4 regions of the Paenibacillus sp. G2S3 genome follow, and region 4 is predicted to be linked to each of the others. Evidence: predicted binding sites of a transcription regulator. Region 4 holds the regulator's gene; each other region holds the start of a gene.

Region 1 (7,523 bases), 2.6 Mb from region 4:
CGGAATCAGCATGGATAAATTGACGGAGAAATATCGGCCGTGAGATCGACCTGGAAGCTAATATGGCCGCCCCTTGTGGCGGTCGTCTTCTTTTTAACTGTATGGCAGCTATCTGTATCTCTATTCCATATCGAATCATGGATTCTTCCGAGTCCTGCTGACATTGCTCGCGAATCTACCAGTAACGCTTCTGGTCTTTGGGTTCATACGATGGCTACGCTGCGACTCACTTTAATTGGTTTTCCGATTGGTACAGGTGTAGGCTTGATTGTTGCTCTACTTTTGCATCTTTTGCCTTGGGCCAAACGGGCTTTTTATCCACTCATTATTCTGAGTCAAAATGTTCCTTCTATCGCACTCGGACCGCTGCTTATCATCTGGTTCGGCTTCGGTCTTTTGCCCAAAATCGTGCTGATTACGCTGGTATGCTTCTTCCCGGTAGCTGTCGCTGCAATGGGCGGCTTGTCTCAAAGTGATCAGGTCATGATGAATTATATGAAAATGGCGGGCGCAAGCAAGTGGCAAATCTTCACCAAGCTGGAGCTTCCGTCTTCTATCCCGGCACTATTCTCAGGTGTAAAGATATCCGCCACCTACGCAGTTATGGGAGCCGTGGTCGCAGAATGGATTGGCGCGGATAAAGGGATTGGCTATTATATGCTCCTCCAGAAATCCGCTTATCGAACGGATCGGATGTTTGTTGCTATTGTTATTATTGTACTTTTAAGTCTCGTGCTTTTTGCTATTATCGCATTGTTGGAAAAATGGTTAGTCCGCTGGAAACCGCGCCGTAGCTCATAGAAAGGAAGATGCCTGTATGTCTCAAGCGACGCAAATGCAACAAAGAACAACTGAAATCATAAGCTCTCCTGAAGCTCATACTGCTGCACCACCTGCTCTTGAAGTAAGCGGCATCTCCAAGTCCTTCACCCATCGTCGCCGTGAGACGAACGTGCTGAACAACGTTTCTCTTAAGGTAGAGCAGCAAGAGTTCGTTTCAATTGTTGGTCCTTCCGGCTGTGGAAAAAGCACCTTATTCCATATGATCGGCGGTCTTGTGAAGCCAGATGCGGGAACGATCCTCATGAACGGTAAGGTCGTTACGGGACAACGTGGTGAGATTAGTTATATGCCGCAGCAGCCTGCACTTTTTCCTTGGCGGACGATTGAAGACAATGTACTGCTCGCGGGTGAAATCAAAGGTGCACTGCATGATGGAGCTCGTGAGGAAGCACGACAATGGCTGGCCAAAGTTGGCTTGAGCGGGTTTGAACATGCTTATCCGCATATGCTGTCTGGTGGGATGCAGCAACGTGCTGCTTTTCTCAGAGCATTGCTCGCTCCGCAGGAGCTGATGCTGCTCGATGAACCTTTCAGCGCACTGGATGCACTAACTCGCAGTGAAATGCAGCGCTGGCTGCTCGAATTGTGGGAGGAAAATCGCCGATCCGTGCTGTTCATTACCCATAACATCGAAGAAGCGTTGCTGCTCTCGAATCGTATTTATGTATTCTCGGGTCGCCCCGGCTCTATTTTACATACTGTAGATGTACCGTTTCCGCGTCCGCGCCGTGATGAGATTACAGATTCACCGGAATTTCTTAAACTCAAACGCCAGCTGTCACAATGGATGCGAGAAGAACAAGCTAAAAGCGGAAAGCAGCCTTCTGAATAGAGATCACTCCTCTCACCTGAATGAGAGATCAAACAAAGAACCGCTCGGGCTTCTATTAGCCCAAGCGGTTCTTTTGTTTTAACCAGATTATGCAATTAGTATCTTATTGCGCTTGTACGAACTCAGCAGATTTAATCCCTGCTTGACGGCCGAAAATAATGATCTCTGCTACAGAGTTACCGCCGATCCGGTTTTGACCGTGCAATCCACCTGTAACTTCACCTGCTGCAAACAGACCAGGAATAGCAGCACCGTCTTTATTTAATACTTCTGTGTTCGTATTGATCTTCACACCGCCCATGGTGTAGTGGATCCCTGGTGCGATCTTAATTGCGTAATAAGGACCTGTGGACAAGTCGTTGTCCATCCCTGTGGTTCTGCCAAATTCAGCATCGTTCTTGTTCTTAACCGCGCTGTTCCAAGTATCAAGTGTCGATTTTAGCTTATCCGCTGGAACGCCGATTTCTTTCGCCAATGCTTCGATGGTATCCGCTTGGATTACGAAGCCCATTTTATCATATTGTTCAATTGCTTTAACGCGTGATTTGACGCCGGAATCAAAGACAAGAGTAGCCGCCTTTTCAGGAAGTGCATTGATCGCTTCGGTAACTTTATCACGTGTAGTCAATTCGTTTACGAACCGTGTACCTTCGCTATTCACGAGGATAGAACCTTCGCCGCGAACAGCTTCCCCGATCAGATAAGATTTCTCTTGTTGAACTGTAGGGTGAACCTGGATTTGATCCATATCAACGGTGGTTCCACCTAGTGCCTCGATCATCTTGATACCGTCGCCGGTGCTGCCGATCTGGTTAGTCGTAACGTATCCTTCCAGATCAGGTCTGACTTTAGAGATCATATCCATATCGGCACCGAAACCGCCAGTTGTTACAACAACTGCCTTCGCTGTAATGGTTTTTTCATCGGCCTGGTTAAAGAGTACCTTTACTCCGTCAACCTTACCGTCTTTTTGGGTAATTTCCTTCACATCTGCATTCACAAACAATGGAACTTCTTTTTCCTGTACGTTCTTAACCAATCCTTTGACAAGATATTGGCCTACCGCAGAGCCGTCTTCTGGACGGTGGGTACGTTTTTCGTTCATACCGCCTGTGATTGTGATATTGTTCAGTCTGATGCCGATCGAATCCAACCAATCGATAGCACTTGCAGAATTGTCCACAAAGAAGCGAAGCATCTCTTTATCGTTCGTGTCGTGGCCGCCTTTTAGTGTCTCTTCATAAAACAAATCATTGCTGTCTTTAATGCCTTGTTCTTTTTGGAATTTCGTTTGAGAAGCGTTCATCCCCGACGAAGATTTACTTGTATTACCGCCTGCAACCGGCATTTTTTCTAAAATAACCGGGTTCAAGCCTTTAGCCTTAGCTTCCAGTGCAGCAGACATTCCCGCACCACCAGCACCAACAATAACGATATCATAATTATCTTTTAATTGATCCATTGGTGTGTAGCTAGCCTCTGATGCGCCTGATACGGCTTCAGCTTTATCATTGTTAACCGTCTCATTGACCTTACTCTTGTTCTCGTTGCCATTACTACTAGCTGTAGTGTTGCTATTACTGTTACCGCAGCCTGCGATCACGAGCATGCCAGAGAGAATGAGAATAAGAGCAGCACTTGATGTCTTCTTCATCTTTATAACGCCCCTTTTGTGAATGTTTTCACATATATGATAACGCAAAGATACTGTTTTGGGAAGTTCTTTATGTAATTAGTTATGGTTACTGTTACATTTTCATGAATATTTTCACTTTAAATTTTCATGAAAATTTTCAATTTCAACTACGACTCTGCTCACAATTAAGAAAGCCGCCCTATCCAGGGCGGCTTTCTGACTTATTTCCTAATCAACGTTTTGAAATACAAATTTGGGTAGTACCCACTAATGTCTGCTCTCTTATGGTATATAAGCTATAACTTCAATTTCTACGAGCCCATCCTTAGGCAGACGTGCTACTTCAACAGCGCTGCGAGCAGGGTATGGCTGAGAAAAAAACCTTCCATAAATCTCGTTCACCTTAAGAAAATCATTCATATCCTTTAGGAAAACGGTCGTCTTAATTACCTGGTCCATGCTTGTACCCGCCGCTTCCAGTAGGGCTTTGACATTCAGCAACGACCGTTCCGTCTGTTCCTCAACCGTAGCAGGAAAAGTCCCACTAACCGGGTCTAGTCCGAGTTGTCCTGAAGTATATAGGACGTTCCCAAGCTTTACAGCTTGAGAATAAGGTCCAATTGCATCCGGTGCATCCGTTGTTATTACAATTTCTTTATGCATATTTGTCATTCTAAAAGACTCCTTTATCCAACTTGTTTATTAGTGTTACCGTCATATTCCTTTAGCATTTCTGCCTGTTGCTCTGGCGTTAACTTCGCGATACCGAATCCCGTAAAGCCCCATATCGTCGCAAAGATTATTCCTGTCCAACATAGAACAGCCCAAGGTAAATAGTCTAATGTTGCAACACCCAGCGTTCCCGCCATATAAGCACCTGCAGCTGTCCAAGGCAGAATAGGCTCGGTAATGGCCGCTGAATCCTCGATGGTACGTCCCAAGTTCTTTGGATGCAAGCCCCGACGGATATATGCTTCACGCAGCATTTCACCTGGCATTAAGATGGACACCTGACCGTTACTTGTAACTCCGATCATCGTAAGACCTGTAACAATGGTTGCTACGATCATAGATCCTGTGGAATGGACAAACTTCAAAAGCTTATTAACAATCAGTTCCAGGGACTTCGTCAGAGAGATGGTTCCAGCGAACGTGATTGCACAGAAGCAAATGAGAAGTGTACCCATCATGGAGTTCATTCCGCCACGATTTAAGAGACGGGGTACATCTTCAATAACGTTGGCAGAATCAAAGCCAGCTACTTGAACCATGGAGATATTGAATCCATTAACAACAGAAGAAACGACATCATTCAGCGTAAAGCCCTGGAATAGAAGTGCGTTAGCCATAGCGAACATTGAAGAGATCAGCATGACCGGTATTGTCGGTTTCTTCGCAATCGAACCATACAAGATGATTAATACAGGTACTAAAAGCAGCAGATTAAAGTCGTAAATTGTATCCAATGATCCCATAATCGTTCCAACCTTCTCTGGAACAATAGCACCTGCAGCATCTGTGTTTAGACCTGTGATAATGAAGACAACGCTTGCAACGATAAAAGAAGGAAGTGTGGTATACAATAAATGTCCAATATGTTCATATAGATTGACACCAGTTGCTAACGCGGCAATATTCGTTGTATCTGAAAGCGGTGACAATTTATCACCAAAATAAGCACCTGCAACAACAGCACCAGCTACTGCTGCTAGGTTTGCATCCATACCCGCGCCAACGCCCATAAAGGCAACCCCGATCGTTCCCGCTGACCCCCAAGATGTGCCCGTACAAAGCGAAACGGCAGCTGTCGCAATAAATGCGGTAATAAGCAGAAATTGTGGACTAATGATTTTCAATCCATAATAAATCATCATCGGGATCGTTCCACCAACCATCCATGCCCCAATCATAAAACCAACCATGATCAGAATAAGAATGGCAGGCATCGTCTTCGCGATCTTACCAGCGATAGATTCTAGTATGTCGTTGTAGCTATAACCAAGAATAATCGCGATAATACCAGCAACTACCGCAGAGGTAATAATAAGTGGTTCTGGTGGTAATTCAAACAACACATACCCTAAACTAAGTAGCACAATCATCGTAATAATCGGTAATAGTGCTAAGAACATCGTCGGCTGTTTCTTGACTCTTGGTGATTCTGATTTGGACATGGTTATTTTCCCCCTTGATACGGATCTGAGAAAAGCTACTAACGAGGTCTTTCAAGGTCATTAATAAAGCGTTATTTATTATTTTAATTTTTTAATGGATAAGCTCGGTACAGCCGATGAAAAGCTTCTTGCAACATGGGTAGTGGCGTTGCGATATTTAAGCGAATAAAGCCTTCTCCTGATGCCCCAAAACCTGTTCCAAAGCTCACGCTAACCTTCGCATCCGACTCAATCCACTGCTTTAGCTCTGCTTCGTTGGCACTGATTGCCCTACAATCCACCCATATCAGATAGGTTCCTTCTGACTCGATCACGCGAAGCTCAGGCATATATTCAGCTATATAAGCTTTCACCCAAGCAATATTGGCTGTGATATACTCTCGTAATTGTTCCAGCCATTCATCACATTCCGTATAAGCCACTTCTAAAGCAGGAACTGCAAAGAAGGTGGGGTTATGACAGCCTGCCTGCTGTAAGCAATGTCTGAATTTCTCCCTCAGCTGATCATTTGGAATCACGATGTTAGCAATTTCAAGGCTTGCAAGATTAAAGGTCTTCCCTGGGGAAGTGCAGATAAAAGATCGCTGCTCAGCCTCGGTTGATATCTTCCCGATTATCGTATGCTCATGACCTTCATGAATAAAATCGGCATGAATATCATCCGATACAATATAAGCATCATACTTCGTACACAAGCTAACGATTCGTTCTAGTTCAGCTCGTGTCCATACCCGACCAACCGGATTATGCGGTGAGATGAGCAGTACAATTTTAACCCCTGCTTGCATCCGCAACTCCATATCAGCAAAATCGATCTCATAACGCCCGTTCACTTCACGAAATGGACTTTCCACTAATACACGGTTATTTAGCTCTACCGATTTGGCAACCGGCTGATAGGCTGGCGTATGGATTAACACTTGATCACCTGGTTGAGTGAAGTTCTGAATGATCAGAGAAACCGCTTGCACAATACGAGGACAAAACACGATCCATTCTTGCGGAACCTCCCAATCGTAAGCTTTTTTAATCCATCGCTGAACTGCATCATAATAAGGTGGAAAAGGATCAGTATATCCATATATGCCATGCTTCGCCATCTCCGTTACTCGCTCTATCACCTGTGGAGGGGCTTGAATATCCATATCCGCGACGGAAAGCGCTATCATTTCTCTGCCGAAAGCTTGCGCCATACCATCCCATTTAGCGCAATTGGTCCCATATCGGCTAACAACCTTATCAAAGTCTATTGTCAACTAGCCCACTTCCTCTCTTGAGAGTTCTGTTTATTCTTACTTAATTTTTTGCAAATAACGATAAACTGTTGGCTCAGATATCATCAAGGACTTAGCCACTTGAGAAACTCCACCTTTAAGTAGAAACACACCCTGCTCGTTAAGTACTTTCACTAGCTCAATCTTCTCTTGCGAGGACAATCGCTCTGCCGGAACATTAATTTTACCGAGCACCGAATCAATCATATGCTGGAGCAGGTCATCTACGTTTCCTTGTAAATACTCTTCCGTCTGCTTGTCTACAACCTCTTGTTGTGGTATTAACGGTACTGGTGGAAGTGTTGATCCTCCTTGCAAAATGTTTTGTATCCACTCAGCTGCAACCTCCACATGTGTGACATCAATGTTAATACACATCATACCGACCAATTCATTGCTGCTGTTTTTAATATAATAAGTAGCGGAGCGAAATACCTGACCTTGCGAACCACGCGCTTTATAGTTAGCAATAAACGGTTGCTCACGGTAGGACTCATCTTTCAACAGCTTAAGCACGAGATCCGTTGAACTATCGCCTACTTTACGTCCACTGATATATCCGTTTTCAATAAATATAATTGAACGCTCTGGATTGCTTATATCATGAATAACAACCTCACATTTTGAACCGATAATTGAAGCAATAAAAGAAGCAATTGGAAAATAGGACTCTAAGCAGCTGCGATCTTCTTTCATGTGAGCATTTCACTCCTTTCGTATTGCGTTTGATCTTAGTGATAATAATTTATTATCTTGATAAGATT
Region 2 (7,523 bases), 1.9 Mb from region 4:
TAGTGCGGTTAAACAGTATAAGGGGCCGATGCCTAGTGCTCGTGTGGATCTGTGGATTACAGGTTCGTCTGATTCAGAGCAAGCGGTGAGTAATCGAGTGCATGTGGATGAAGAGACACTATCTATGGCGCTCGGTATTTTGAAGGAAGCTCTTGTCAGTGAGGATGCCGAACGACGGGAACGAGCCGCGATTGCAATTCTTCAATATGCTAAGTAGTGGAGATAGGTTTCAGATACCATATACACATTAAAAAGCGTTCCATCCGTGATTCAAACATCGGATGGAACGCTTTTGACATATTTACTATTATCTTCGTATGGTACTCAGATAAATTCTACGAATTCATTGACCGGCTTACGATAGCCACGTGGTCTGATCTTATGTTTCTTGTCTTTGCCGATTGTGATCAGCATAACAGGTACCATATGATCGGGTAAATTTAAAGTGGATTGAATGGCTTCCGGATCAAAGCCGATCATCGGGCAGGTATCCCAGCCTTTATCTTTGGCAATCAGCATGAAGTGCATGGCAGACAGGGAGGCATTCCGTATAGCCTCATCTCTTTGGAAAGCATCATTTCCTCTGTATGCATTGTTAATCGTTTCTATCTCAGCATCATAATCCTCTTGACTCATAGCCCCTAAAGTTTTAAGTCCTCCGAAGATTTCTGGAGCTTTCAGATAAGCATTCTTATCACCGAGTACTACAATTACCGCTGAGGCAGAGTGGATTTTATATTGACCGTATGCCGCTTTACGAATCTCTTCTTTTAAATTCTCATCAGAAACCACTTTATAATTGGTATGTTGAAGATTATAAGCCGATGGTGCCAATCTGGCGTACGAGAACATTTCCTCTAGTTCATTCTGAGGGATCTTTACCCCTTCAACAAAATTCATAGCAGACCTGCGGGATTCAATCAAATCTGTAAAAGCGCTCATGAGTTATTCCTCCATATGTTATGTATTTGCTTGTTAATTATAAACAAGTGATATTTATAAATAAACTAACTATTAGTTACTAACTCAAAATATCACAGTTGATTATATTCGTCAATAATTAAATTCACTTCATTTAGATTCAGCTATCTAAGTATTTTGGAGTGTGCGAAGAATAAATACTATGTTGTAAAATATTAGGATGTAAATTAGGATATTAGGATATGAAAAATTTAAACTTCTTTTATTAATGAAAGGGTGGGAATGTTGAACGATACTAGAGAGCAGTTGATAATAGACCTGAAAAGAATTGAAGAGAATGATTACGAGCTTAGAAGTGGGGAGCAGCTAGGGGATTATGTGAAGCTGATGCTTGAGTACATAGGAGATCCACTGCCGGAGCTACGAGATGACTTGATCTATTCTACCTTCTACAAATGGATTAAAGAGAAACAATGGTTTAGAGATGCAGAGCTTCGAGAACTTCTCTTAATTCTCCTAGACGAGGAGCATTTGTTCTATCACATTGGCAGTAAAGAAGATCAGGCTGTGTTCACAAGAACATTTTCGGTGCTGGTCGTTGCGCTTATTCTTCAGCGGCATAGGGAACAGGCTTTTTTAGATAGCGCTGAGTTTACAAATGTGAAGGAAGCTCTGATTAGATATTATGAGGAAGAACAGGATTTACGGGGATTTATGCCAGAAGAAGGCTGGGCACACGCTGCAGCTCATGGAGCAGATGCTTTGGATGAACTGGTACTCTGCTCGGAGAGTGATGCGCCAATCCGGGAAGAGGTTCTGGCAGTCATCCAAAGGATGCTTTACAACGAGCAGTACATATTTAGCGACGAAGAAGATGAACGGATCGCTACGATTGTAGCTACAATCGTAGATCATCATTTACTTCCACAACAGTCTATTGTCGACTGGATCGGCAACTTAGAGCAATGTGGGGGGTGGCCGAGAAGCCGCGGCCAGTACGTTGCTCGTGCGAACACCAAAAATTTCGTTCGATCTCTGTATTTTAGATTGCTGCCCATGAATAACAATCCGGATATGGTCGAGGCTTTAGTGAAAGCGGAGATGATTTTAAATAAATTTACACCCTAAGTTTTTAATCACCTAAGGTGTATAAATAATATCGAAAATTATGACTAATTTATTTTAATGTAATAAAAATCACAAAACTTTAGAGGAATTCAAAAACTTTGTGACATTTATAACTTGATAAGTGCTATAATAGAAATATGGCGTTATAAGTTATTATTTTTTTATTACTATTATGCAGCAAAGTTTATTTGCAGAGGAGATTCGGATATGTCAGAAACAATCACTCAAACAACCCCTGAACAAGAATCACCAAAATTAGCTGTCACTCAAGAACAAATGAATGTTCTAGAGCAGCTATTGAAGCCTGAAGTTCAGGAATCGTTAACTGTCTTAGTGGAACAGTTGCCAAAATTAACAGAGCTTGTCGGCGTGCTCACAAAGTCCTATGACTTTGTTCAAACTGTCGCTGCGGATGAAGTCTTGAAAAGTGATACGGTAAGTGCAATTAAAGAACTTGCTGAACCTGTTGTGCATTCTGCGAAGAACATGGCAGCTACAGTGATTGAAGCACAGGACCGTGCGAATGAAAGTAACGATGTGATCGGTGTATTTGGTCTTATGAAGATGATGAAAGATCCTCAAGCACAGAAGCTTTTCCGTTTCGTAAATGCTTATCTTCAAGTTGCCGGCGAACGCAGTCAGCAGAAATAATATTTTTTATATCTCATTCGTAAGGACGGAGGAAACATCATGTCTAAACATATTGTCATTCTAGGAGCGGGTTATGGTGGTCTACTAAGCGCCTTAACTGTACGCAAGTACCTGAAGAAAGACGAAGCTAAAATTACAGTCGTTAATCAATATCCTACTCATCAAATTATTACAGAATTGCATCGTCTTGCAGCGGGTAGTGTTGCAGAAGGTGCTGTTGCTATGCCACTTGCTAAGCTTTTTGCAGGTAAAGATATCGACCTGAAAATTGCAAAGGTTAATTCTTTTTCTGTTGAGAACAAACAAATTACACTATCTGATGGTGTGACATTGTCCTACGATGCTTTGGTTGTGGGTCTTGGAAGCACTACGGCTTATTTTGGCATTCCAGGTCTTGAGCAATATAGCATGGTATTGAAATCGGCAGCAGATGCTAACAGAATTCATCGTCATATTGATGAGCGTATCCGTGAATATGCGAAGTCAAAAAATCCAGCGGATGCAAGCATCCTAATCGGCGGCGGTGGCTTAACAGGTGTTGAGCTTGTTGGTGAAATCGCTGATGTGTTGCCAACGCTCACTAAGAAATATGGCGTGGATCCTAAAGAAATTAAACTGATGCTGGTTGAAGCAGGTCCTAAGATTCTTCCAGTATTGCCAGATGCACTGATCGAACGCGCAGTGGCAAGCTTAGAAAAACGTGGTGTTCAATTCTTGACAGGTCTACCTGTTACGAATGTGGCAGATAATGTAATTGACTTGAAAGACGGTCAAAAAATTGTTGCTAACACCTTCGTATGGACGGGTGGCGTACAAGGAAATCCACTGATTGGTGAGTCCGGTCTTGAAGTGAACCGTGGTCGTGCAACGGTAAATGAATTCTTGCAATCCACATCACACAAAGATGTATTCGTTGCTGGCGACAGCGCAGTTGTCTTTGCCGAAGATGGTCGTCCATATCCACCAACTGCACAAATCGCTTGGCAAATGGGTGAATTGATCGGGTACAATCTTTATGCATACTTGAAGGATAAATCATTTGAATCCTTTAGTCCGATCAACTCAGGTACGCTTGCGAGCTTAGGCCGTAAAGACGGTGTAGCTATTGTTGGTGCTAGCTCAACTCCGCTAAAAGGATTACCTGCAACCTTGATGAAGGAAGCAAGTAATATTCGTTACTTGTCCCACATAAAAGGATTGTTTAGCTTAGCTTATTAATTTTAGTATTGGAGAACCTGCTCAGATTTGAGCAGGTTCTTTTTATGTTTTTAAGGATTATCCATCATTATTATCAACGTTTTTAGTAGGCTGTATTCATTGTTTTTTGATATAATAGATTGGCTAATATTAACAAAAGGGAATAGAGGAGGATTACATGATGTTATTCCGACAAAACGATGTCATTCTGTTTCAAGGCGACAGCATTACGGATTGGGGTCGTAACTATGAAGATGCTTCATCGCTTGGTGTAGGTTATGCATTGATGGTCGCCGCTCGTCTGGGGCATTTATATCCTGAGAAGAATCTTACGTTCTATAATCGTGGCATTAGCGGCAACCGTGCAGTAGATTTGCAGGAACGCTGGGAGAAGGATTGCCTGAATCTGAAGCCGACTTGGGTGTCCATATATATTGGGATAAATGACACTTGGCGCCGCTTTGATTCTGGTCAGGAAACAACGCCTGAACAATTTGAAGCTGCGTATCGTGACCTGATCGAACGTACGCAGCATTCGCTGGCTGCTAATTTAGTCTTAATAGAGCCATTCGTGTTGCCTGTCCCAGAAGATCGTAGAACTTGGCGCCAGGATCTGGACCCTAAAATTCACATCGTTCGTGAACTGGCACGTGAATATGGTGCATTGCTTGTTCCACTGGATGGCCTGTTTGCTGCGGCATCCGTGAAAGCAGAACCTGCTTATTGGGCTCCGGATGGAGTACATCCATCACCTGCGGGCCATGCACTTATTGCAGAGGCTTGGCTTAAGACGGTAGGGGCAATTCAAGCTTAATCGTTTGATCACATCACTACATATTTACTTGATTTTATAAGACTAGAACCACTCATTAAAGGAGCAGGTTATAGTCTTTTTTTATAGTGATTCGGAAAGTCGATTTCTTTATATTTATGGACGCTGTTATAATTAGGTTATGTTTCTTTTCTTGGAGGTGGTTCGCATTAGGAAATTACTATGGGTTGTACCCTTGTTCTTGGTTGCTCTTTTAAGCGGGTGTAAGAATGATGTGGGCTTCATCAATGCAAGGTGGATCGCCGGAGTGTCTTTAACTCCTGTAACAACTAGTGATCAGAACCAAGTTGATCGACCCGAACATTTTGAGACCCTAATACTGAAGGACTCCGCTCTGATTAAGGCGCTTTCGGAGGCTATGAACAAGAGTGAAAAATTATCAGGTGAGCTAGATTGGGCTCCTGATTTCGATATGGAGCTTGTTTATGGTGATGGCTACTCGGAGGATTATTACATAGCAATAGGTAATGAACTTGGCTATAAAGGTTTATTTACTACAGCTGAGAATAGTGGTCAGGGCTACTCGATTCCGGTGAAGAACGCAGATCAAATCAGAAAACTCATCTATGGAACAGCAGATCAGGCGAACATAGAACAGACGGAGTCGCTGGAGTCTTCTGTTAAGGTTACAGGTCCAGTAACGATATCACATAATAATCTCTATCCCTTAACTAATAGAACGGGATTCTTGAATCTGCAGCTTTTAGATGGAACATACAGCGAGGATTGGACAATACCAGGTCCGTTGTTGGGAAGAAATTGGAGTGGCAGATTTGGGCTTACAGTTATCGACGATCAAGGGAGAACTTTGAATAGCTTTCCACTCAGTGAACATTTTGAGGATCCCATAATATTTAATGATTTTTTTCAAATTCAGTTTGAGGACTATAATGGGGACGGCGACCCGGATTTTACGATTGGTCAGTTCGGAGCCAGTAATGGTTACTTCTACAAGCTATTTACGCTTAGAAAAAATAACGTTATAGAGGAATTAGGGATCAAGCCCGGCTCTGATTTGTTTATCAGTAGTCCTAAGGGGTATTCGATAAAGCTTGATAAAGTCGATGACCATAGCTTCAAGAGAAGTTATTACGATAACGCTGCGGGTAAACAGCTGGAAGATATTTTTCAGTGGGATGGAACTGTATTTCAGAAATTAGACAAGTGATTCATACCAGAAGTGAGAGGAATGTGTGATAGATGACGAGTGATACCATACAAGATTTAGAAGGGCTAAAAGCCATAGGGAAAGTGGTAGGACATACCATCGCTGAGATGAAAAAGAAAGTAACTCCTGGTATGACAACAGCGGAGCTTGATAGCATTGGAGCTGAAATCCTAGCGCAATTTGGAGCATCTTCAGCCCCTATGAAAGCGTATAATTTTCCAGGCAGCACCTGCATTAGTGTGAATGAAGAGGTTGCTCATGGGATTCCTGGTCCTAGAGTGATTAATCCTGGTGATTTGATCAATATTGATGTATCTGCTGAGCTGAATGGTTATTATGGGGACGCAGGAGTTTCTTTTCAATTACCACCATATAATGATGACATTCTGCGTCTATGCCAGAGTGCAGAGGAAACTATGATGAGCGTGATCAATCATCTGAGAGCAGGGATGAAGGTCAATGAGATCGGCAGAATGATGGAGCTCGAAGCTCGGAAACGCGGCTATAGAGTGGTACGTAATCTGTGCAGCCACGGCATTGGGAAATCACTGCATGAGAAGCCGTTCGAAATCTTACCTTTTTATAATCCAAGAGTGACTACAGTGTTAAAAGAAGGACAGGTGATTACGGTTGAACCCTTCCTCTCTACTGGAGCGGATTACGTGGAGCAGCAGTCGGATGGATGGACACTGAGCGTTGTAGACAATGGCCGTGTAGCACAGTTTGAACATACGATCATCGTGACTAAAGGTGAACCTATTATCCTAACCAAGCCATAAAGAGGAGAGTGCGAATTTGAAAATTGCCTTTGTACTTTTTAACGGAATTACGTTCTTGGATTTTGCCGGGTTCTATGATGTTATTTATCGATTGGGGCAATTTGAAATAGGTAAAGAGTTGTCTTGGGATATTTGCGCAGCTTCGGAAGAAGTGACGGATGAGTTAGGATTCACAGTTAAAGTTGGAAAAGTGCTGCCTGAGCTTTCTGAGTATGACATGGTATTTGTACCTGGAGGAATGGGGACGCGTAAGCTTCGTTATGATGAAGGGTTTGTCACTTGGATTGCAGGTGCTCACAATGTTCCTTATAAGGTATCCGTATGCACAGGCTCACTGCTGCTTGGGGCTGCGGGGTTGTTAGAAGGTAAAAAAGCCACTACCCATCCATCTGCCTATGAATTACTAAAACCTTACTGTGAAGAAGTTGTGGAGACTCGTATCGTGCATGATGGTAATGTGATTACAGGTGGTGGAGTTTCTACTTCCATTGATCTGGGGTTATATCTGATTTCACACTTGGCTGGAGAAGCAGCAATGAATTCGGTGAAAAAGCAGATTGATTATCCATACCAGATGCAGGGGATTGTTCAAATCTAAAGATAAACACCGGAGGAAGCACAGATGAATTTGGAATCTGATATGATCATAATCGCTCAAGGTTTAGCCGAAGTACTTCAACGCGGAAAGGTTTGTCATATAGAGCAAGGGTTAATGACAGAAGCTGAACGTGGCTGGTCGGGTGCAGAGGTGCGTCGTTTAGAGATAACCTACGACAATGGTAAAAAGGAAAATGTGATATTTAAAGAAGCGGCTCTAAAAGAACGCATGACGATGAAGAGGTTAACT
Region 3 (7,523 bases), 2.1 Mb from region 4:
ACCTTTGTACCGTTTACTGTGATATTTCCTGAAGTAGGGTGTAAGAAACCACCCAAGATATCGACTAGTGTAGATTTACCGGCCCCACTCTCTCCGATAATCCCAATTTTGCTTGCTCCTTTAAATTGCAGGTTCACCGCTTCCAGCGAAGAAAGACCAGCTTCCTCGTATTTCACACTGACATCATTTAATGTAAGTATGCTATTTTTATGCCAAGTGAATATCTCTTCTGATGTTTTCGATGCTGATTTCAATGCTTGGTTACCATTAGAGCCTACTACTTCAGCTTTCACTTCATCCTGATCTATAATGCTCTTCATTGCCTCAGCGGCTTCCTTCCCATCGAGAGTAGCATGGAAATCCGAACCTACCAATCGTACAGGCAAAAAATATTCCGGCGCCAAAATTAGAATGGTTAAGCCCGTAACCAGTGTCATCTGATCGTTGACCAGACGCAAGCCGAGACTTACCGCTACGGAAGCTACTGATAACATCGTAAAGAAGTCCAGCGCGAACGAAGACAAAAAGGCTACTCGCAGTGTACGCATCGTCGCCGAGCGATACCGATCGCTGACCGTCGCAATACTGGTGCTATGACTACGACTGCGGCCCAGAAATTTAAGCGTCTCTAGCCCACGGAGGGAGTCTACGAAATGATTAGATAAGGTGCGATAAGATTTCAGCTGACGGTCCATCTGCTTACGAGCCGTCATCCCGATCAAGATCATAAAAACAATAATAATCGGCATGGTGATCGTAAGAATAATTCCACTCGCGGTATCCATCGTGTAGATATAAATAAGTACCAAAATCGGTGTAATTGACATCCCTACCATTCTAGGGATAATCGCTTCCAAGTATGTGCGGAACTTTGTTACGCCTTCCAACACTAGTGTAACAAGATCCCCGGTTCCACGCCCGCCCACCATTCTGGGTCCAAGCTGGAAAAGCTTATCCATCATTTCCCTCCGCATGTTGCTGCCCGTTGCTTCCGCAAAGCGGTAAGAGATACGGCTCATCAGCATGGCGCAAGCATGGCGCACTAGAAATGCAAGAAGGAACAATAGCGAAGTAGCCCATTGTTCCTTCAGAGGTTCTCCCGCAAATAGCGCAGAGATGACTTCTGCCAGCCATTTGGCCAGCAGAAGTATGGACATGCTTTGCACCAGGGTAAGGAGGCCAACGATCAAAAAGACCGGCTTAACTCCTTTATACCCAAGCAAATTTTTATCCATTAGTATTCAAGATGCTCCTTCTCGTGAACGCGTTTATGAAAGACAAAGTAACTCCAAATTTGATATCCCAATACGAATGGAAGGATGGTCAGTGCCACAATCGTCATTACCTTTAAAGAGTAATGTCCCGAAGCCGCATTGGTGATTGTCAAATTAAAAGCTTGATCAATTGAACTAATCATAACACGTGGGAATAGTCCTACAAAGATAGAAGTTACGGACAATGCTATTACCGCTCCTGTCATACCAAAAGCATAGCCATCCTTCTTCTTCGTCATGAAATAACCCGATAATATGAACGCGATAATTCCCAGCGCTACTATAATCATAAGAACTAAACCACGTTGTTCGAAAATATCAGTCATATAATAAGTCATTACCACGAAAGCAAGCAATAAAGCCCCAAGTGGCAAAAGCAATCTTTGCGCCATCTTTCGAGCGCGAGCCTGTAGATCTCCCACTGTACGCAACGTTGTGAACATGAGACCATGTACCAAACAAAGAAGGACAACAGTCACACCAGCTACTACGGTATACACATTTACGATATCTGTAAAACCTGCGTACATTTGCATATCCCCATCAATCGGCAAACCTTTGATGAAGCTGGCGAACACCACAGCAAGGAGGAACGGTGGGAGGAAGCTGCCGAAAAAGATACACACATCCCAAGTTTTTTTCCAAGCTACGGAATCCCGTTTACCTCTAAATTCAAAAGCAACACCACGTGCAATCAAAGCTAATAAAGCGAAGACAAAAGGAATGTAAAATCCACTAAATAATGTTGCATACCACTCAGGGAAAGCCGCAAACATTGCACCCGCGGCTGTGATTAGCCATACCTCATTTCCATCCCAGAAGGGTCCGATCGAGTTAATCAGAATCCGGCGCTCAGTATCATTCTTAGCGAGAATTTGTGTTTCCATCCCTACGCCGAAATCGAAACCCTCCAGGAAGAAGAACCCTATAAACAGAACTGCAATGAGCACAAACCACAATTCATTAAGAGAAATCATTGGGCGCCCTCCTCGTTATATGGATCATGCGAATCCCCGTGATCGTTATCCATCGCATAAGGACCTTTTTTAATCACTTTCATAAACAAACCAATTAGAACTAATCCGAGAATGGCGTAAATCGCTGTAAAAGAAATAACAGAGAATAGAACCTGACCACTCGTAATATTAGGCGACACACTGTCTTCCGTTGTCATCAGTCCGAATACCGTCCATGGCTGACGCCCGAATTCGGTCATGACCCAACCCGCTGTATTCGCGATTGGAGGAAGCAATAGTCCCCATAACATAAACCGCATAAACCAAGTATTTGGACGGTCCATCTTTTTGCGCCACATTAAATACATTGCGTACATACCCAGTACAATCATTAGCGTCCCTGCTAGAACCATGATCCGGAAACTCCAGAATGTCGTACGTACAGGCGGAATATAGTCACCGGGGCCATAGGTTTGCTCATACTCAGCTTGCAGCTCAAGCATACCTTTAACTTCACCGGAAAATTTACTGTATGAAAGGAAGCTCAGCATATACGGAATTTGAAATTCTCCAGAACTTTCTTGCTTCTCAGGATCAATCTTTGCCCATACAGTCCAAGGTGCCGGGTCACCACTCTTACCCCACAATCCTTCGGAAGCCGCCATCTTCATAGGTTGAGTTTCAACCAAATACTGTGCTTGCGCATGACCTGCCACCGCTACACCAATCGAAGAAATGATCCCTACGATTGCTGCAATTTGAAAAGATTTCTTAAAGAAAGATACATCTTGTTTCTTCAATATCTTATACGCACTAATACCCGTTACAAGGAAGGCACCTGTTGCATACGCAGCAAGAACCGTGTGCGGAAATTCAACCAGCAATTGTCCGTTCGTAATGAGCGCGAAGAAATCATTCATTTCTGCACGTCCATTATTTATCGCAAATCCCACAGGATGCTGCATAAAGGAGTTCGCTGCCAGGATCCAGAATGCGGATAACATCGTACCGAATGCTACCAGCCAGATGGACAACAAGTGCACTCTCTTGGACACTTTGTCCCAGCCGAATATCCAGATTCCAATAAAAGTAGACTCCAGAAAAAAAGCTGCCAATGCTTCAACTGCAAGTGGAGCCCCGAATACATCACCCACAAAACGTGAATAATCAGACCAGTTCATCCCGAACTGAAATTCCTGCAAAATCCCTGTAACTACCCCTACTGCAAAGTTGATGAGAAACAGCTTTCCCCAGAACTGCGCCATTCTTTTGTACTCTTCATTGCCTTTTCTAACGTACATGGTCTCCATGATCGCAATCAAGAGCGCTAGTCCGATTGATACCGGTACAAAGAAATAGTGGAATATTGTCGTCGACGCAAATTGTATACGCGACAGCATTACTGTATCCATATTTTTCCCTTCCTTCTCCCCTTTTCGTTAATTATATTGTGTCAAAAATTTAAAGCTCTTTTTGTGATAAAAGTCACACAAAGGGGTGCATTTAACGGTGAAATTCAAATGATTTGTGACAAAAATCACAATTTACCTTAAAAAAAGCAAAAAAAATAAGACGGTTTGACCGTCTTGAAGTTGTTCACTGCTCTATAACAAGCTTGACTCATAAAGGCATTGGTTAGGTAATGGAAATACCCTTCTTCAGCGATTTGAGATCGCCATTCGAATTAAGCAATTGTGGTAGCATCTTCGTGCTGCGAACCATTGGAGAGTCACATAGACGGCAAGAAGGCGCATGTTCAAATGCGAAATTATCCCTCATCCATCCGTTGCATCCATCATTGGTACACGCCCAAATCGCGGTATTTTCTTCCGGTATTTCTTCCAAAGGTTTCTTCCGGTAGTTCATTGCCGTTCCTCCCATCCTGTAAGTCAATAGTGACTAACTAGATATAAAAAGACCGTCCCAACTTTCACAAGCTGGGACGGTTTCTTCTATTATTACAGTTTTACAACGTTTTCGGCTTGTGGTCCACGGTTGCCTTGAACAACGTTGAATTCAACGCGTTGGCCTTCGTCCAAAGTTTTGAAGCCGTCGCCAGTGATTGCGCTGAAGTGAACGAATACGTCGCTTCCGCCTTCAACTTCGATAAAACCGAATCCTTTTTCTGCGTTGAACCATTTAACTGTACCTGTTTGCATGTGTGTTACCTCCACAAATTTAAATTAATATGTTCTTTTTATCTTCAAACAAAGAAAAAATTCACACATTGAAAAAGGTTGTATTACCAAATATAGCAGCCCTTTTCAATGCGAAAATTAGGGACTAAATGTATGATTGATATCATATTACCACACCTGATTAGCAAAGGCAAGCTGGCATCCGTATATATCCGGTTCTACCCTAATAAGTATTACCTTCCAATGTAAGGGTTGCCAGTCAGCCCAAAATTCATTAAATCAGCTTATAATTGCCATATTTATGAAAAATTTAGAAGAAACAAATCCCCGATAGCGATACAGAGTATCACTATTTCAGGAAGCTCTACCTTCTCAACCGAAGGGGTAGTCCGCTCTACTTGTCATTACTGCTATATCATTATATGCCGACTTCCAGCATATTATTCCTCCGGTTTTTCAAGAAGTTTAACTGTCGTCTGATTGACTTTACCATTTCGATAATAGGTAATCTTTAGATCCTCACCAATCTTTGTCTGATTATATAAATACTTGCGAAGGGAAAGCGTGGATGTAATAGGTTCATCATTAAATTTCGTAATTACATCATTAAACTGTATTCCAGCTTCCTTTGCAGGTCCAACAGCATCCAGAACGACTACCCCATCCTTAACATTATTCGGTAGGTTCAGTTCCTTGCGTTGGTCCTCTGCGAGAGGAACGTAAGGGTTGTTTAAATCTACGGAATATACGCCTAAGTAGGAACGAGCAATACGCCCTTTATCAGCCAGTTCATTAGCGGTATCTATGACATGGTTAGCTGGAATAGCAAACCCCAGCCCCTCTACACCTGCATCCGAGATTTTCATCGTGTTAATGCCGATGACTTTACCATCCAAATCCACAAGTGCCCCACCGCTATTGCCTTCATTAATTGCCGCATCGGTCTGAATGACCTCTTGCTCCCAATCATATACACCGTCCTGATTCAAGGATACGGGAACCTTCCGTTCAGTATAGCTGACAATGCCCGAAGTTAGTGTGTCCCCAAGTCCTAGAGGGTTACCGATGGCAATGACCGTTTCACCTAGACGAAGCTTCGAGGAGTCCCCGAGCTCTGCGATTGTATTAATACCCTTGGCGTCAATAGAAAGAACCGCGATGTCACTCACTTTATCCGTTCCAACGAGTGTAGCTTTACGTGTCTCACCATCCACTGTTACGACCTCAAGATTGCCGGAGTCTTCGATGACATGGTTATTAGTAATAATAAATGCTTTATTATCTACCTTTTTATAAATCACTCCAGACCCTAATGCTGACTCATCCAGAATGTTCAACTCTTTATTATCTTCTTTATGATTGATAATACTTACTACTGCAGGACGAACCGTAGCAGCGGCTTGAATGATACGGTCAAACGGATCACTGCTTGGGGCAACCTCCCCAGTTGTTACTACCGACTTTGGAGCAGTTTCGTGACTCACTTGTCCAGTAAGCACACTGAATAAAAACACTGCCACTACAGCACTTATTAAGGAGCAGACGGCGGATATTTGCCAAGTGGATAAGCCCTTGCGCGATCTTCGCACAGAATGCTTGCGGTTAGCAAATGATCCCTTTGATGCTTCATCCCCTCTGGACCGTGATACTTTAGTTGAATAGAAATCGTCATCAAACAATCCCACCGAAAATCTCCCCCTTCTATTGCCAACCGTTCACAGTATCTAAAACCTGAACCTCTAGCAATCACGTTCCAAGCATAAACGCCTGCAGCGCCCTTTATTACAACCGTTTCTCGTAAAATATAAGAACTTATAGGTACAAAATTTATATATTCTTATATTTGAGCATGTATCTCTGTATCCTTTAGACTCCAATAATCATTAAAAAGTTTCACTTTATCCATTAACCACACAATAGTTTCAGTTAATCGAAAGAAACTTAGAATCTTTCAATATATCTTCTCTACTAGGAATATTTTGTAACTTAAAAGACTACACTAATAGAAATGTTCCTTGAATTTAGAGTTTGCTTATCACGTCTATAATTGTATCACAGGCAACCCTCAATTCGTGATTTTCCTGAGGTAAAAAGCCTGCGAATTTTTTACAGCTCCAGTTCTGTTTTTACTACATTAGGAGGTATAATTATGAACTCTTTTTCCACAAGTATGGATCTGGTGGAGTTTATCGGTAAGCTTGGTGATTTGAAGGATGAACACTACCATATGACCCTTGCCTTCAGTGCTATGATCGAATTAATGATCGATAAAGGGCTGATCTCCCGCCAAGAATTAGAACAAAAAACTGCCGAGCTTGATCAGCTTATGACAACTGGCTCAACTTATCCCATGGCGTAGGTTGATCATAATACGTATCGCAAAGCTTAAACTCACTATCCTTGAAGAAACAGCCCCGATCCTCCATTGCGCAACGTACCGACATTTTAGCCAAATCCATCATATTATGATCCCGACTTAAATGCGCTAAATAGGTACGCTTGGTCCGTCCTGTGAGAATTTCACTTAGTGCTGCTCCGGCTGCTTCATTAGAAAGGTGACCCATGTCACCAAGTATACGTCGTTTCGTATTCCACGGATAACGTCCCATCCTCAGCATTTCAATATCATGATTCGCTTCCAGCACCAATACGTCCGCATCTGAAATTGACTCTCTTACCTTGTCGCTAACATACCCCAGGTCTGTAGCTACACACAGCTTTTCTTTTCCATCAAAAAAGTTGTAACCCACCGGCTCCGCGGCATCATGAGAAATTGCAAACGATTCTACTCGCAGACTACCAAAATCTTTATGCTGTCCCGACTCCATAATGATCCGGTTATAATCGGGTATTTTTCCAATGCCTTTTTCAATGGCTCCCCAAGTATTGGTGTTCGCATAAATCGGAAGATCGTATTTACGTGCCATTGCCCCGAGTCCTTTAATATGATCGGAATGCTCGTGTGTGACTAGGATCCCGTCTATATCATTACCCGTTAGCTCGCGCATGGCCAACAGCTCATCGATCCGCTTGGCACTTAGACCCGCATCAATCATAAGTGTTGTCTCCCCGTTCCGTACCACCGTTACATTTCCGGTAGAACCACTGGACAGTACTGTAAATGAAATCCCCATTTTCCTTACTCCTTCTAATCT
Region 4 (7,523 bases):
GCGGTTTTCTCCACCAGTAATACATCCAGGCCTTTGGCTGCTAACATTTCAGCAATACCTTGTCCCATTGTGCCACCGCCGATGACACCTATTTTTTTGAAATTCATAAAAAAGTCTCCATCCTTTCAGGTATCTATACTTTTGTATTGTACCTTGTCTGTCGCAAAAATTTATAAAGCCCGACATATAATGATATCTTAGCATGCCTGAAAAGTAAAAAAAAATAACCAGCATAAATATTTATGCTGGTAAAAGGACGCTGTCACGAAATTGACATCGAAATTGCTCTCCAGAGAGTACTTCTTCCTTCATTAAAATGTCAAGAGAGTAATCAAATACATTTCGTTGCTTTTCAAGGTGCTCACGAGTGCGCGTCATCAACTCATCCAATATCTTACTATTTTCCTTCATAAGCTCTTCAGTGGTAACCATTTCCAGCTTGGCAATACCCAGCGAAGTTAATCCTGACTTCATCATCGTTTCCACAATATTTAGCGCCTGATCGAAATCACCGCGTGAACCAGTGCTTCGTCCGCCATAATACATTTCTTCAGCCGCTGCTCCACCAAGTGCAATCATAATCTGGTCTTCCAAATAATCTTTGGTGTACAAATACTGCTCTTGCTGAGGATTGTGTCGCACATATCCAAGGGCTTGCCCACGCGGAGTCAGCGTAACCTGACTAACGCTTCCTGGACGAAGGAGCTCTGCCATGATGGCATGTCCCAATTCATGAATGGCGACCCTCTTTTTCTCTTCATGATTGGTTTCTCGATCCGTTTTTTCACCCATCATTACCTTGTCAATCGCCATCGACAGATGCCGCTGCTCCACTTTTGTCAAGTCCTCACGCATCATATAAATCGCAGCCTCATTCATGACACTTTCAAGCTGAGCACCGGAAAAGCCATAGGCTTCTTCAGCGATTTTGTCGAGACTCACCTCTGTATGAAGAGGCTTATTCTTCGCATGCAATTCTAGAATCGATTTGCGTCCCTTTTTGTCAGGCATGTCCACTTGAATATGGCGGTCGAACCGTCCAGGACGTAACAATGCTGAATCAAGCATTTCTTTCCGGTTTGTTGCAGCTACCAGCAAAATACGCGGAGTTTCGTTATTATAAATACCATCCATCTCGGTCAATAGCTGATTTAAGGTCTGATCATATTCACGTTGCTGACCGCCTTCGCGCTTACCGCCAATTACGTCAATTTCATCAATAAAAATAATGGCACTTTGTTTGTTCTCCTTAACAGCACGGTTACGAGCATCCTTGAACAAATCGCGGATCCGACCAGCCCCGACACCAACATACATTTCTACAAATTCACTACCTGATGCAGCTACGAATACGGAGTTTGTATAATGCGCTGCTGCTCTGGCCATAAGGGTCTTACCTGTTCCCGGAGGACCAGTGAGCAGAATCCCTTTCAAAGGACGAATCCCAAATTTACTAATCTCCTCGTGCCGGATCAAAAAATCGAGTGCCTCACGAAGCTCTTGCTTCGCATTATCTTGCCCACCAATTTCTTCAAAAGTGAGCTTTGAAGGCCCTTCCTTCTGGCGTTTCTTCCCCGCACCAGCGTTCACCGTAAGCCCGCCACGCAAATGAGCAATTATAAGTAATGCAGTAAGCATTCCAGCTGCTATAACAATCGGGAATATATTAATACCTAAAAAAGCCATGAAAATAAACAGCACAGGAATAAATCCGATTAAAATTTCTTTAAGGTACTTAGGCATTATTCCATACCCCCAAGGTCGCAGGTTTTCGCGGCAAAATAATAAATTTGCTTTCTTTACCATTACTCAAGCTTACATACACATTGGTATCGTCGATTTCAGTAGATGCTATCACATCTCTATATTCCGAATTTTGCTCTTTCAATCTATCAAGCTCTGTAGGTATAATCGTATATTTATGGCTCTCCATGGCTTCAGCTACAGAGAACATCGCTTTATCCCAATAATCATCCAATAGTTCACTTGAATTTTGCTCCACATCCAGTTTAAGCTTACGTCCCTCAATCACTGATTTTCCTTCTTTGGATACATATGATACTAGATCACGTAAATTCGTGCCCGGCTGCAAATCAAGTTTCAAAGTGACCTCTTCGCGGTTAATACTAATATGTGAAGTATTTACTCCCTCAAATCCAGATACAATCTTTTGGAGTGGTTCCTGTAAAGCAAACTGACGATATAAAAAGAATCCTCCAAATAATAGCATAGCCGACAGTAGAGACGTTATTAGTACAGGTACAAGACGTAATTTCAAGAAACGTCCTCCTCTCAAAGATGAAAAAATGTAAACAGAATGATCCAAAGTCATAGCTGTCAAAAGCTCATCAGAACCTAACGTTCTACTAATACTGTTCTAATTACAAACAGTAGTATATCACATGTGTATATACGAAATTTTAAAAAAGTGTGAAGATATTTAAAATTTTATTTTTTAAATATTTCCAATTTATTAAACATCTTGATTTATTTCGACAAAAAAAGGGCTGTTACTCTTAATTAACAGGCCTTTTTTCACATGTATCCTTAAATATAATATATAAAAACCACTCTTATAGTATATCACATTTCGTATACTAATAGTATATCAAATTAGTATTTCATTTGAACGAAAACAAGCGAACCATAAATGGTCCGCTTGTTTCTCCTGTAGTGCTTTTGTTTAATTTAGCGGCTAGGTAAACTGTATCCTTCACCCATTCGAGCCCCATCTGAGAACCGATAAAATTGATAATAGTACCGACCGCTTTGTTTATAAAAAAGCTGCCAAGCATACTCTCCGTTATATACTCCTGGCAACAACCGCTCAATGCTGATGTCCGGAAGATCGGCTTTTATAAGGCTACGCATTTTCGCTTCAGAAGTCCCTTTACTTAGTTCCTCAGCAAATACTGAATCGGTGTCTTCAGCAATCTTCCCGTCTACAGTAAAACGTACCCAAACCATCAACTCGGTCCCAGCTTCATTCTTCCCTGTTAAGACCCAGTACACCGCATTTTCATCCCACACGGATTTTTGCGCTTTAGTTACCTCTGTTAGACCAGCACTCGTTTTGGCGACATCCTTAGCGATATCTCGCTCGTTCCATTGATCTTTCATAATATAAGCATAGAACTGGATAAGTCCGAACAGAAGGAGCAGAATCAGAACTGACCCCAGGAGGATCCATTTTTTCCTTTTCTTCAAGGTGCAGCTCCCTTTCTAGTAATATATCTTTTTTGATTATATAACACACCTGTGTGTTTATCCAAAGTTTCATATCCAATTCAATGATCTAATTATCAGAAACACAAAAGGCTGTAACTTTGCAATCGCAGAAAGTCACAGCCTTTCAGTTATTCGTTATGATCTTAGACTATCGTTTAAGCAGTCCATCAAATGATTCTTGCGCCTTACGACGGATTGCTTCCTCATCTAGCGTTACACATTCTCCATGTTTTACAACCTGTTTACCATTCACCCATACATGCTCAACGTCCTTGGCGCTGGCAGAGTATACAGCATGAGACAACAGATCTGTGTGTGGTAGCAAATGCGGCTGGTCTATATCAATCGCGATAAAGTCCGCTTTCATGCCAACAGCGAGTCTACCCACATCATTTAAAAAGATAGACTTTGCGCCATACTCTGTAGCTATACGCAGCGCTTCCGGAGCTGGAACAGCCGTCGGATCACCACTTACACCTTTATGGATGAGAGCTGCAAGACGCATCTCTTCAAACATATCCAGGTTATTATTGCTTGCCGCACCATCTGTACCCAGTGACACCTTCACACCAGCCTTTAGAAGATCCGTAACCCGCGCCACTCCACTAGCCAGCTTCAGATTACTTCCTGGGTTATGAGACACGCCTACATCATGACGAGCCAGTATCTCGATCTCTTCATCATTCAAATGAACGCCATGTGCAACAATAGACGGACGTGTGAACATTCCAAGCTTCTCTAAATGCGCTACAGGCCGAAGTCCGTAATCCACCACATTCTGCTCCACTTCGCGTTTGGTCTCGGACATATGGGTATGCATCGGTAAATCCAAATCATGTGCCGCTTGTACAAACTTAACAAAGAAGTCCGGTGGGCAAGTATATGGGGCGTGTGGCGAGATCATCGTCGTAATTCTACCATCAGCCTTACCATGCCAATTTCGTGCAAAAGAAATCGCTTCCGCAAGCTTGTGATTTTGTACTTCCTCTGGGCATAAGCCAATTACGCCTCTCATCAGTACGGAACGGATGCCTGATAATTCGACTACCTCTGCTACTCGGTCCATATGATCATACATATCCAAGAAGGTTGTAGTACCACCTTTTAGCATTTCCAGAACCGACAAGGAGGTTCCCCAGTATACATCTTCTCCAGTGAATTTCGCTTCCATCGGCCACATCTTCTCTTGAAGCCACACCTGAAGGGCTAAATCATCTCCATAACCACGAAGTAATGACATTGCGGCGTGGCCATGTGTGTTTACCAGACCTGGCATAAACAGCAGACGACTGCCATCAACAACTTGCACACCATCTTCCATTAGAGGCTCTTCTTTTCCTATGTAAGTGATCAAATCATCTTCAATAGTCATATATCCACTTAGAACCGGCTCATCCGTTCCCGGAGTAAGAAAACGCCCGCCCTTGATAATCGTTTTATTGCTCTTCATTTCCGCTTTCTTCCTTTCCGTCTTTCAAGTAATAAGCAAGGCTTTGCAAATCCGTTGTAAAATCGGCAGCATGAACCCGGATATTCGGTGGTGTTTTAAGAATCACTGGCGCAAAATTCAAAATTGCCTCAATGCCAGATTCAATAAGAATATCTGCTACATTCTGCGCTTCTGAATCAGGCACTGTAATAATCCCAATTCGAATACCTTGCTCACGAACCGTCTGACCTAGCTCCTCCATTGGTTGAACGGTAAGAGAGTTGATTTTACGCCCAACCTTAGGCGCATAAGAGTCAAATATTGCGGTAATCTTCATAGTATCTTTCAGATAAGCATTGTAATTAGATAATGCATGTCCAAGGTTACCGGCACCAACTAAAGCTACATTCAGTTGTTGATCCAGCTTCAGAATATGACGAATTTTCTCAATAAGGTAAGTTACGTCATACCCAATACCTTTTCTACCAAAGTCTCCAAAATAAGCTAAATCTTTACGGATTTGAGCAGGATTCAGATCAAGTTTTTGCCCTAGTTCTTGTGAGGAAACGGTTAATATTTCACGTTTCTGGAGATCATTCAAGAAACGCAAGTACACAGGAAGTCTGCGAACAACGGCTTCTGATATTTTATCCGATTTCATAATTTACCTCCTAATTTAAGTAATATTCTGTTCATATCCTATCGAAATTTCTGCACCTCGTCTCAATGAAGAGCGGTATTCTTATACCGCCCTTCATTGTAGAGTGATTAATTATAGGGAAGACGCCCTTTTCAAGAAACGCCTCCGTCCTCCAACCACTCCGCTATACGAGGAACCATTTGATCTGTAAGCATATGCTCCATTTTCGGGCCAGGCAACGAATACAGGAAATACTTCCCATAGTGGGATTCGATCACCCTTGTGTCATACACAATAACAATACCCCGATCCTGCGCTGTCCGCACCAGTCTTCCAAATCCTTGCTTAAAGCGTATAACCGCCTGAGGAACAGACAACTTCATGAACGGATTCTTCTTCTGGGCTTGTAATAACTCAGACTTCGCTTCCGCTAGGGGGTGATTCGGCGGTTGAAATGGAAGCCTCACGATGGCCAAGCATGTTAATGCTTCACCTGGAATATCTACACCCTCCCAAAAGCTGCTTGTTCCTAACAGTACAGAGGCTGCACTGTCCTGAAAACGGCGGATCAGCTTGCTGCGGCTACCACCTTCCACGCCTTGCCCTAGCACCGTGATCTCTTGTGAGGCTAGAGCCTCTTTGAGAGGATCATAAACCTGGCGTAGCATCTTGTAAGAAGTAAACAGGACAAGCATCCGCCCACGTGTTGTAATAGCTGCTTCTGCTAGCGACTGTACGAGTGTATCGACAAATCGAGCATCTCCCACACTACCCTTCACACTAGGGAAATCCCGCGGAATAACCAGCAGTGCCTGTTCCCGATACTTAAATGGAGAAGGGAGTAATGATGTCATCAATCGCCCTTCTTCGGCAGCCTCATTTAATCCAAGATTATCGATCATAAACTGGAACGATTTATCGACAGAGAGTGTCGCCGAGGTTAGCACGATACTTTTCTTCTTGTCGAAAAACAGCTCCTTAAGCTGAGTACTAACATCAACAGGAACGGCATACAACTGTAGCGATTTACTGCGATAATTTCCATTCGCCTCCAGCCAATATACTACATTCTCGTCGTTTAATCCCATAAAAAACCGAACTTGCTCACGTATAGAAGCTAAATCCTTAAATAAGCCGCTAATATCGGTAACTAGACTATCTGAGGAAGATTGACCTTCTTGGTCACGCATCTCATTAAGCATTTTATCACCCTTACGGATAATTTCGCTTAATGTCAGATTCATAGTATTCTCTAAAGCAACCAATTCATCCCAATCATTCGGTTTACGGGTAGGAAGTAACCGCATGACTAACTGTCCAGCTTCTCCCGCCGCTGCATCGCTACGTTCCGGCAAGAGGCTGAATAGTTTATCACTAAGTAGATCCCAGGTTTCTTTTACGGTAAGCAGATCCGGATAGATTCTATCGATCACTCCACTCCATTCAGAAGCTTCCTCACTGCCTGATGACTGAAGCATTTGGCGAAGCGTAGGAAGTTGGCCATTTCGACTATCCTTATAAAGACGCGAAAGTGTATGTGCAACCGTGAAATGCTTCATATGCATGCCTAAATGCTTGCCAGCCACATCCTCCAGATGGTGGGCCTCGTCAATAACAAGATGTTCATAAGCCGGAAGTAGCTGGTGCCCAGCCTTAACATCTGCGAACAGCTTAGAGTGGTTCGTAATGACCACATCAGCAATACCAGCTTCATGTTTTGCCCGGTGGTAATAACACTTACGGAACCAAGGACACGAACGGCCCAGACAAGAATCGGTATCGCTTGCCACCGTCTCCCAGAAATCTCCGCCACGACCACTTAGATTGAGCTCTTCGTCATCTCCTGATTCACTTTGTGTCAACCAAACGATCATCTGAGCCGCAGTAAGCGCATCTTCCCTCGGACTTATAAAGTCTTTTTTATTAATTTTATGTTCAAACTTACGAAGACACAAATAATGCCCTCTGCCCTTAAAAATTGCAGCTTTAAATGGAAAAGGAACTACCTGCGTTAACAAAGGAATATCACGCTCACGCAATTGATCTTGCAGATTAATAGTATGAGTGCTGACCATGACTTTTTCATTCGAGCGTACGCTTTGGTATATGGCAGGCAGCAAATAACCAAGCGATTTGCCGGTTCCTGTCCCTGCTTCGATCAATAGATGTTTGTCTTCGGCAAGTGCCGTCATCACCTCATTGATCATAATATCCTGAGCTTCTCGG

What was found. Region 4 encodes Rex, which represses fermentation and respiration genes when NADH is low (regulators of the CRP and FNR family bind a similar motif). Its sites were predicted from a motif close to TTGTGAAATATTTCACAA; they were not measured.
Region 1: the regulator Rex is predicted to act here: its motif matches at 3,346-3,363, upstream of QNH28_RS02055 (flavocytochrome c).
Region 2: the regulator Rex is predicted to act here: its motif matches at 2,107-2,124, upstream of QNH28_RS11450 (helical membrane plugin domain-containing protein).
Region 3: the regulator Rex is predicted to act here: its motif matches at 3,756-3,773, upstream of QNH28_RS29390 (cytochrome ubiquinol oxidase subunit I).

What each region holds. Positions count from the first base shown of each region.
Region 1 is NZ_CP126095.1:451,583-459,105, reverse strand. Features, by position in the region: gene QNH28_RS02070 (thiamine-binding protein) at 1-43, shown strand, start outside; gene QNH28_RS02065 (ABC transporter permease) at 40-801, shown strand; gene QNH28_RS02060 (ABC transporter ATP-binding protein) at 836-1,675, shown strand; gene QNH28_RS02055 (flavocytochrome c) at 1,779-3,329, opposite strand; gene QNH28_RS02050 (RidA family protein) at 3,594-3,974, opposite strand; gene nhaC (Na+/H+ antiporter NhaC) at 3,998-5,485, opposite strand; gene QNH28_RS02040 (MalY/PatB family protein) at 5,569-6,741, opposite strand; gene QNH28_RS02035 (helix-turn-helix transcriptional regulator) at 6,778-7,455, opposite strand.
Region 2 is NZ_CP126095.1:2,664,461-2,671,983, forward strand. Features, by position in the region: gene QNH28_RS11435 (DUF8426 domain-containing protein) at 1-217, shown strand, start outside; gene QNH28_RS11440 (nitroreductase family protein) at 325-942, opposite strand; gene QNH28_RS11445 (DUF2785 domain-containing protein) at 1,207-2,049, shown strand; gene QNH28_RS11450 (helical membrane plugin domain-containing protein) at 2,257-2,700, shown strand; gene QNH28_RS11455 (NAD(P)/FAD-dependent oxidoreductase) at 2,740-3,918, shown strand; gene QNH28_RS11460 (SGNH/GDSL hydrolase family protein) at 4,076-4,711, shown strand; gene QNH28_RS11465 (YhfM domain-containing protein) at 4,977-5,897, shown strand; gene map (type I methionyl aminopeptidase) at 5,930-6,676, shown strand; gene QNH28_RS11475 (DJ-1/PfpI family protein) at 6,693-7,274, shown strand; gene QNH28_RS11480 (phosphotransferase) at 7,299-7,523, shown strand, end outside.
Region 3 is NZ_CP126095.1:6,651,217-6,658,739, forward strand. Features, by position in the region: gene cydD (thiol reductant ABC exporter subunit CydD) at 1-1,235, opposite strand, end outside; gene cydB (cytochrome d ubiquinol oxidase subunit II) at 1,235-2,251, opposite strand; gene QNH28_RS29390 (cytochrome ubiquinol oxidase subunit I) at 2,248-3,642, opposite strand; gene QNH28_RS29395 (cold-shock protein) at 3,866-4,096, opposite strand; gene QNH28_RS29400 (cold-shock protein) at 4,189-4,389, opposite strand; gene QNH28_RS29405 (S1C family serine protease) at 4,809-6,053, opposite strand; gene QNH28_RS29410 (hypothetical protein) at 6,518-6,727, shown strand; gene QNH28_RS29415 (MBL fold metallo-hydrolase) at 6,693-7,502, opposite strand; gene yycI (two-component system regulatory protein YycI) at 7,517-7,523, opposite strand, start outside.
Region 4 is NZ_CP126095.1:4,592,300-4,599,822, forward strand. Features, by position in the region: gene QNH28_RS20135 (3-hydroxyacyl-CoA dehydrogenase family protein) at 1-107, opposite strand, end outside; gene QNH28_RS20140 (AAA family ATPase) at 241-1,743, opposite strand; gene QNH28_RS20145 (hypothetical protein) at 1,736-2,278, opposite strand; gene QNH28_RS20150 (cell wall elongation regulator TseB-like domain-containing protein) at 2,689-3,207, opposite strand; gene QNH28_RS20155 (amidohydrolase) at 3,377-4,678, opposite strand; gene QNH28_RS20160 (redox-sensing transcriptional repressor Rex) at 4,665-5,318, opposite strand; gene dinG (ATP-dependent DNA helicase DinG) at 5,450-7,523, opposite strand, start outside.